Regions from separate parts of the Olsenella sp. Marseille-QA0557 genome, predicted to be linked through region 2. Evidence: predicted binding sites of a transcription regulator. Region 2 holds the regulator's gene; the other holds the start of a gene.
The links. The regulator NrdR, encoded in region 2, represses ribonucleotide reductase genes. The targets are predictions, from matches to a motif close to AAACACNATATATNGTGTTT.

Region 1 (4,435 bases), 130 kb from region 2:
CTGATTCCAGAATTGCGTACCAATGTAACCACAGGTGCGGCGAGCAACATTAAGCTTTGACTGATCGCGATTGCCACAATGCGGGCACTCCCAGACAAGCTTGCCATCCTCTTCGACAATTCTGATCTCGCCATCGTAGCCACACTCTTGGCAATAATCGCTCTTCGTATTGAGCTCGGCATACATGATGTTGTCGTAAATATAGCGAAGCACACTCATAACCGCTTCGAGGTTATCCTGCATATCAGGAACCTCAACATATGAGATGGCACCACCTGGTGAAAGCTGCTGGAACTCACTTTCAAACTTAAGCTTAGTAAAGGCATCAATGGGCTCACGTACATTCACGTGATAGCTGTTAGTAATGTAACCATGATCAGTTACATCCTTGATAATGCCAAATCGACGCTGCAGGCACTTAGCAAATTTGTAGGTAGTTGACTCCAGCGGCGTACCATAGAGCGAATAGTCGATGTTCTCAGCCGTCTTCCACTCGGTGCACTTATCATTCATGCGCTGCATAACAGCGAGTGCAAAAGGAGTTGCTTCGGGATCGGTGTGAGAGTGACCAGTCATAAAACGGCAGCACTCATACAGACCCGCATAGCCAAGGCTAATGGTGGAGTAACCACCATACAGCAGCGGATCGATAGGAGCGCCCTTAGGCAAGCGCGCTAAAGCACCATACTGCCAAAGGATAGGTGCTGCGTCAGAAAGTGTGCCCTTCAGACGCTCATGACGGCAGCGCAGGGCTTTATGGCACAGCTCAAGACGCTCGTCAAAAATCTCCCAGAAACGGTCCATGTCGCCGCCGGAAGACAGAGCAACATCAGGCAAGTTTATGGTAACAACTCCCTGGTTAAAGCGACCATAGTACTTTGGCTTATTCGGCTCATAGTTGCCGGCATTGGCGATATTATCAAAGCCATTACCAGAACGGTCTGGCGTGAGGAAGCTACGGCAACCCATGCAGGTATAGCAATCGCCTTCACCGGGTTTTTCGCCCTTTGACAGCTTAAGTTCACGCATCTTCTTCTCAGAGATGTAATCCGGCACCATGCGCTTAGCAGTGCACTTTGCAGCCAACTGGGTGAGATAGTAATACGGAGAATCTGGATCGATATTATCGGGCTCGAGCACGTAGATCAGCTTCGGGAATGCAGGAGTGATCCAGACACCAGACTCATTCTTAACGCCCTCATAACGCTGGCGAAGTGTCTCTTCGATAATGAGTGCCAAATCGCGCTTCGTACGTTCATCGGTAGCTTCGCCCAAATACATAAAGACTGTTACAAATGGAGCCTGTCCATTTGTAGTCATAAGCGTGACAACCTGATACTGAATCGTTTGTACGCCACGACGAATTTCTTCACGAAGCCTTTTTTCAACGATCTCGTTGAGCTTATCCATTGCGGGCTCAATGCCAAGCTCATTCATCTCATTGATTACCTGGCGACGAATCTTCTTACGGCTAATCTCAACAAAGGGAGCAAGGTGCGTAAGGGAAATGGACTGACCGCCATACTGGTTAGAAGCAACCTGAGCGATAATCTGCGTAGCAATATTGCAGGCCGTTGAGAAGCTATGTGGCTTCTCGATAAGGGTACCTGAGATAACCGTGCCATTCTGAAGCATGTCATCAAGGTTTACCAAATCGCAGTTATGCATATGCTGGGCAAAATAGTCGGCATCATGGAAATGGATAATACCCTCGTTATGAGCCTGCACCACATCATCAGGCAGCAGCATACGCATGGTAAGATCCTTGGAAATCTCGCCTGCCATATAGTCGCGCTGTACTGAGTTAACGGTGGGGTTCTTATTGGAATTCTCTTGCTTAACATCCTCATTGTTGCACTCAATAAGCGAGAGGATCTTGTCATCAGTTGTGTTCTTCTGGCGCTTGAGGCTCTGAACGTAACGATAGATGATGTACTTGCGAGCAACCTCAAAACGACCCAGTGCCATGATTTCATCCTCAACCATGTCCTGAATCTCTTCTACCGTAACGGTATGTCCAGCTGCTTCACAACGATCCTGAACGTTCTCGGAGGCATATACGACCTGACGCTCTGTCAGACGCTCATCAAAAGGCACTTCTTTGTTGGCAGCACGAATAGCATTTGAAATCTTAGAGAGATCAAAGCTCACTTCGGAACCATTGCGTTTAATGATCTTCATAGGATTATTCCTCTACTCGTTAAAGACGTTCTACATCTCATAAGATCGGAGACGCATGACATATAGTAGCGCATTGCATGGACAAATATAGCAGAATGCCCCATCAGTTGTGTGTAATTTTGTAAACGGTACTATATCTTGTGCTTCTTTTATCCTGCACGAATAAAGAATGCGCAGGTAGAAGAGATGCAAATTGTGGTTCAGAAGCCCGTTGAAACACAATAGGTTGTATATAAACAGAATACGTGGATTGTTTGAAGTTCCCAACAGCAACAAGAACCACACACTTATCAAAGCGTATACCCATCGGCTGCGTTACCATAAGACCTTGCGACTACATAACGCAAAAGCGTGAACATAAACACAGATACCAGGAGGAGTCATATGCCTAACGAGGGAAGCTACGAGGCGGCACAAAGAAAAAGTGATGAGGTTCATGCCGACCTCAGCAAGCACCCCGAGAATTACACCATGCTTACAGGCGACAGGCCAACAGGCCGCCTACATCTTGGCCATTACTTTGGCACGCTGGTAGACCGTGTGCGGTTGCAGAACATGGGAATTCACACCAACATTGTTATTGCCGATTACCAGGTCATAACTGATCGCGATACCACAGAGCACATCCGCGATAACGTTTACAACATGGTCGTAGATTATTTAGCCTGCGGCATTGATCCATCTAAAACCATGATCTTTACCCATTCGGCAATTCCTGAGCTTAACCAACTCATGCTGCCGTTTCTTTCGCTTGTTACCGAAGCAGAAATGGAGCGCAATCCAACTGTTAAGGCAGAGCAGCAAGCATCGGGCCATGCTCTAACAGGACTATTACTTACCTATCCAGTCCACCAGGCCTGTGACATTTTATTCTGCAAGGGCAATATCGTGCCAGTTGGTCGTGACCAACTCCCCCATATTGAAATAACTGACAAAATCGCCCGTCGCTTCAATGAACGCTATGCCCCTGTCTTCCCCGAGCCAGTAGGACTTCTCACCTCAACACCTCTGATGCCTGGTTTAGACGGCCGCAAAATGAGCAAATCTTACGGAAACGCCATTTCACTCTCAATGACAGCAGAAGAAACTGCAAGGCTCATCAAAAAGTCGCGCAGCGATTCCGAGCGCACCATTACCTTTGACCCTGAGAACCGTCCTGAGATTTCTGGACTTCTTTCCACAGCGGCAATTTGCACTGGTCGCGATGCAACAGAAATCGCTGACGAAATTGGCGACGGTGGCGCAGGACAGCTCAAGCGCTACGTCACCGAAGTAGTTAACGATTACTTTGCCCCGATTCGAGCACGCCGAGAAGAAATTGCTCAGGATATGGATTATGTTGCCAACGTAATTCACGAGGGCAATCAGCAAGCACGCCAAATTGCTTCAGCTACCCTCGAACAGGTCCGTGAAGCAATGGGCATGACGTATTAAGTCACGTTCTGATTAGTCGAGTTCTGATAAGGCCTCACCCAGCAGTGTGAGGCCTTTTTCTAAGACCTCAGACCGTGCGCAATACCCCAAACGAGCGCCACAAGGGAGCTCAAAACGACTTCCGGGCACCAAAAGAACACCACGCTTGTGTAAAAGATCAAGACAGAAAGTTTCGTCATCAAGGTTATTAGGCAAATCAAAACGAACGTATGAGGTTGAAACTCCCTTTGGCACCGTCCAATGAACACGCGGTTGTTGGGCAACCCATTGTTCTACAATCGCACGATTCTTTTGCATGATGGCGGAATTACGCGCAAGAACACGATCACGATGAGCAAGAACATAGGTTGCCAAGCAATCGTTAATGGCACCGCCGGAAATCATGGTGTAATCACGAAGGATACGAATTGTTTGAGAAATCTCATCATTAGCAATGACCCAGCCGATGCGTGCTGCAGGCAGAGAATATGTTTTTGATACCGAGTTGGTAACAATGCCACGATCGTAAACATCAATCACAGAAACAAAATCATCAGTATCTTCAAGTGGAAGATACACTTCATCGCTTAAAACATAGGCACCAACCGATGAAGCTATTTCAACAATCGCCTTAATTTCTTCAGCAGAAAGCACCGTGCCAATAGGATTGGAGGCATTATTTATACAGATGAGACGCGTATTTGGACGTATAAGGCGTTCAAGTTCCTCTATGTCAGGGTGCCATCCAAGCTCTTCATGAATCTGCCAATACTCAACCTCAGCTCCAAGAGCCCGGGGTATCTCATAGAGCGGAGCATAGGTAGGCCACTCAGCAATAACA
Region 2 (4,435 bases):
CTGCTCTGTGGCGGAGATGCCATCATACAGCTCCTTGAAAGAGGCTATGTCACTCCGATTAATGTATTAGTCGTACTGCTTATCGGAAAATATCTTCTAACAGCCATATGCTTTGGGTCAGGAGCTCCAGGAGGCACGTTGCTTCCATTAGTAGTAATGGGGGCTCTAATAGGGAGTATTTATGGCATCTGCGTAACAGATGTCACGGCAATACCTTCAGTTTATGTTGTTAACTACACGGTACTTGGAGTAGCAAGCCTATTTGCAGGTGTTGTAAGAGCTCCTATAACTGGCATCGTACTTGCCTTTGAACTCACAGGCTCACTCGATTCGCTGTTAGCAGCTTCGCTTGTCTCAATAATCGCATACGTCACATCAGACCTTATAGGCGTAGATGCCTTCTATGAGCACCTGCTTGGAAGAATTGATATCTCAGAGTCCAACCAGACGGAGAAGAATCTAGAAGAAGAACAGCGGGGAGTCTTTCATAGGCATGTAGTTGGAGCAGGAAGTAAGGCCGAAGGAAGGCTTATCAAAGAACTTGTCTTACCAGAGCATATGCTCATTGTCATGATCACACGCTCTGGTAAAGAACTGGTTCCACAAGGAAACACACGCCTCAAAGCACTCGATCAGCTTCTTGTACTAGAAGATGCAGAGTTCGAGATAGAACAAGAGCAGATGATCAAAGAGATCTGCATGCCATCGCTAGAAGAAACAAGCTCCGTAACGCCAACATAGAACCTTATTCTTTCTATAGATCTACTTTACATAAGATATATTATCGCAGTTTTATATATAGCTTTAGATATTTGCCTCAGACAGCCAAAGATAATCACATGAGATGCAGGTACGATAAATTACCCAGCGATTGGCTGCCCGAGATAGCCTGCAACAGATGTTGCTGCCACCGCACCATCAGATGCCGCAGTAATAATTTGACGCAATACCTTTGAGCGAACATCTCCTGCACAATATAAACCAGGTGTCCTTGTGGCCATATATTCATCAGTGATAACCGCGCCGGTTTGATCGAGTTCAGCAAATTCTTTAATGAGTTCAGATGACGGTAGCTGGCCCACAAATACAAACACACCGAACGAGCCTGGATCTCCTGATATACATGTAATCTCATCGGTATCCTCATTATGAAGATAGAGTTTAGTGAGAAGATCCTTCCCTTCTACCTTAGAGATAGTTGTCCGAAAATGGACAAATACCTTTTCATTTTGCTGAAGCTGATCAACCAGTGCAGCTTGAGCACGCAAGTGATCCTTACGAATAATCATGTGGACTTCACTTGCAAACCTTGTAAGAAAAAGTGCTTCTTCGGCGGCAGAATTACCTCCCCCTACCACATAAACGGGTTTATTGCGATAAAACATTCCATCGCAGGTCGCACAATATGAAATTCCACGCCCAATGAAATCTTCTTCGCCTTCAAAGCCGGCTTTTCGAGGCGTGGAACCACTCGCCAATATAACAGCTTTAGCGTTGTATGAAGTTCCTCCATTGCAACTAATAATGAAATAGTTATCACATGTAGAAGAAATAGAAGACACCTGCGCTGAGTGGATAGTAACGCCCAAATCCTTAGCTTGATTTTCCATCGCCTGAATGAGTTCATAGCCACTGGTAGATGGAACTCCTGGATAATTATCAACTTCTGATGTTAAGAGAACCTGCCCACCAGGAGATGTCTGCTCTAAAACAACCGTGGTTAAGAGCGCGCGAGAAGCATAAATTGCTGCCGAAATTCCTGCAGGACCAGCACCAATAATTACAAGGTCATAAAGGGTAGATTCAGACATACAATCACTCAGCCAATCATTTTAAACGCCACTTGAGCCAAATCCACCGGCACCTCTATCGGTTTCATCCAGCTCGTCAACCTCAATCAAATTAACAATAGGAACACGCTGTATAACAAGTTGAGCAATACGTTCTCCACGTTCGATATGAATGGGCTTCTCATTATCGAGATTTACTGCACATACCTTCAACTCGCCACGATAATGCGAATCGATAAGGCCGGGAGTATTAGCCATGGAGAGACCTTCACGTAAAGCCAGGCCGCTGCGAGGTTGAACAAAACCGGCATATCCCTCGGGAATTGCAACCGCCAAACCTGTAGCGATGAGTCGGCGCTCATGGGGTGCAAGAACAAGGTCTTCATTAGAACGCAAGTCGAGACCTGCATCGCCTGTATACGCATAGGTCGGCAACTCAACAGATGGATCAAGTCGTTTAATAGGAACGGAAATGGTCTCATCAATCATTGTGAAAGGCTCCTCAATTCCTCACTAAACTCATCAAGATCTTTGAAATCTCGATATACCGAAGCAAAACGAACATACGCAACCTTGTCTACGTCTATAAGGCGTTTTAATACAAGGTTTCCGATTTCAGAAGAAGGGACTTCAGATACACCGTTATCGCGCAATTCTGACTCAATATCATCAATCAAGGAATCGAGTTGAGCAATTGGAACCTGACGCTTTGCGGTGGCAGTAAGCAATCCACGCATCAACTTCTGGTGATCAAACGGTTCTTTTGTGCCATCTTTTTTAAGAACCATTAACGGTGTTTCTTCTTTACGTTCATACGTAGTAAAACGATAGCCACATGCAATACATTCTCGACGGCGTCGGATGGCATCATTGCTATCGGACGGACGTGAGTCTACAACTTTAGACTCCTCGCAACCACATTTAGGACAGCGCATGCAGTCTCCCTTGTAAAATGCTGTATACAAAGGAGCCTATCATAAAAACAAAGCCCAAATGATTAGACCAATAACTATATTGCCAAAGAGCTAAGAAGCGGGAACAGAGAGCTGCTGTCCAGAAGAAAGCATGGAAGAAGAAAGCTCATTTTCCTGTGTAATGAATTCAACGACTTCTGCAGTAGAACAACCATTTACGGGATGATTTTCTGCAATGGACCAGATGGATTCTCCTGGCATTACCGTAACAATCTCAGTAGAAATATCTGTAAAGGAAGAAGTTTTCCGAGCCATAGCAGAAGCATCAGAAAGAAACGCTATGCCCACAAGCGCAAGCACCATAGAACAAATGACAAGGAACGTAATGATTGTGTTCTTGTTCTGAACGTGAGAATGATGACAATACACATGCGATCGATCATTACGAATATTTACATCGTCAACATTCTTGTAATGAGCTTGCCCGCCTTCAAGGACACGAAAATGAACTGGTTTGATATCAAGAGCTGAAGATCCCTCAGAAAAATATTGAATGTTGTTCCCGCGAATATCCATGTCTTCCTCCCTTCGATAACTTGCAGACTTTATATACAGCAGTGCTCGGACATAAAATGTATGCAAACAAATGTTCTGTGATTAGTATCGTTCGTACATCTGTTCGTGTCAAGTATAAACGAACAGATGTTTGCAACAAAATTAGAACGGCTGTATCATATTTCTTAGATTGAAAGGGGGCAGTATGTCTCAACGTAAACTCAGTTCACGTCAGCGTGAAATTTATGATTATATCTGCACATATACAAAAACCCATGGTTTTCCTCCCTCTGTTCGGGAGATTGGAAAAGCGGTAGGACTTGCCTCCCCTTCCACGGTTCATATGCATCTTAAATATCTTGAAGACAACGGTTACATCCATCGAGATTCTAATAAGCCACGCGCCATCGAGGTTGTTTCAGAGCGTCAAGAACGTTCTGAAGAAAGCTCTGGTCCAAAACTCGCTAATGTTTCCATTGATGTAGATGCCAATCTCATTACGCTGCCGGTAGTTGGTCGTGTTGCCGCTGGTCAACCTATTTTGGCTGAGCAAAATATTGAAGAGAATCTCTCTCTTCCAACAAGTATTGTGGGCGATTACAGTTCCTTTATTCTCCGGGTTCGCGGGGACTCAATGATTAACGCAGGCATCTTTGATGGCGATTACATTGTCGTTAAAGAACAAAAAGACGCACACAATGGAGAAATCGTTGTAGCTCTTATTGATGATTCAGCTACCGTAAAAACGTTTTATCGTGAGCGCTACCGTGTTCGTCTGCAGCCTGAAAATGACACAATGGAGCCAATTTATGTGAAGGATCCTATTATCCTGGGACGCGTTACTGCTCTCATTAGGTCCATCTCTTAATTTGTCACATCGATTTTATGGTGTTACTCATGCATCAAACTGACACCTCTGCAAAAGATGTATCCACTGATTCATACCACGGGCGTATACGCATTTTCGATATCGCCCGTGGTATTGCAGTGGTTTCAATGGTGCTATTTCATGGCTGCTATGACCTTGCCTACCTATCCCATGTTTCTCTTCCATGGTTTTCTGGGTTATTCCAAGATATTTGGCGTGCCTCTATCTCCTGGACTTTTCTTTTTATTGCAGGTTGTATGTGTTATTACTCTCATAACAATATTGTGAGAGGCACTAAACTGCTTGCT

Region 1: nrdD (anaerobic ribonucleoside-triphosphate reductase) is a predicted target of NrdR. The motif match lies at 2,396-2,415, and genes of this name have one in related genera.

Annotation. Positions count from the first base shown of each region.
Region 1 is NZ_CBCPMI010000001.1:1,814,518-1,818,952, forward strand. It holds gene nrdD (anaerobic ribonucleoside-triphosphate reductase) at 1-2,181, opposite strand, end outside; gene trpS (tryptophan--tRNA ligase) at 2,566-3,615, shown strand; gene ACQY6Y_RS08260 (aminotransferase) at 3,628-4,435, opposite strand, start outside.
Region 2 is NZ_CBCPMI010000001.1:1,684,753-1,689,187, reverse strand. It holds gene ACQY6Y_RS07675 (chloride channel protein) at 1-741, shown strand, start outside; gene trxB (thioredoxin-disulfide reductase) at 861-1,811, opposite strand; gene dut (dUTP diphosphatase) at 1,833-2,279, opposite strand; gene nrdR (transcriptional regulator NrdR) at 2,276-2,725, opposite strand; gene ACQY6Y_RS07655 (LysM peptidoglycan-binding domain-containing protein) at 2,816-3,280, opposite strand; gene lexA (transcriptional repressor LexA) at 3,465-4,127, shown strand; gene ACQY6Y_RS07645 (heparan-alpha-glucosaminide N-acetyltransferase) at 4,157-4,435, shown strand, end outside.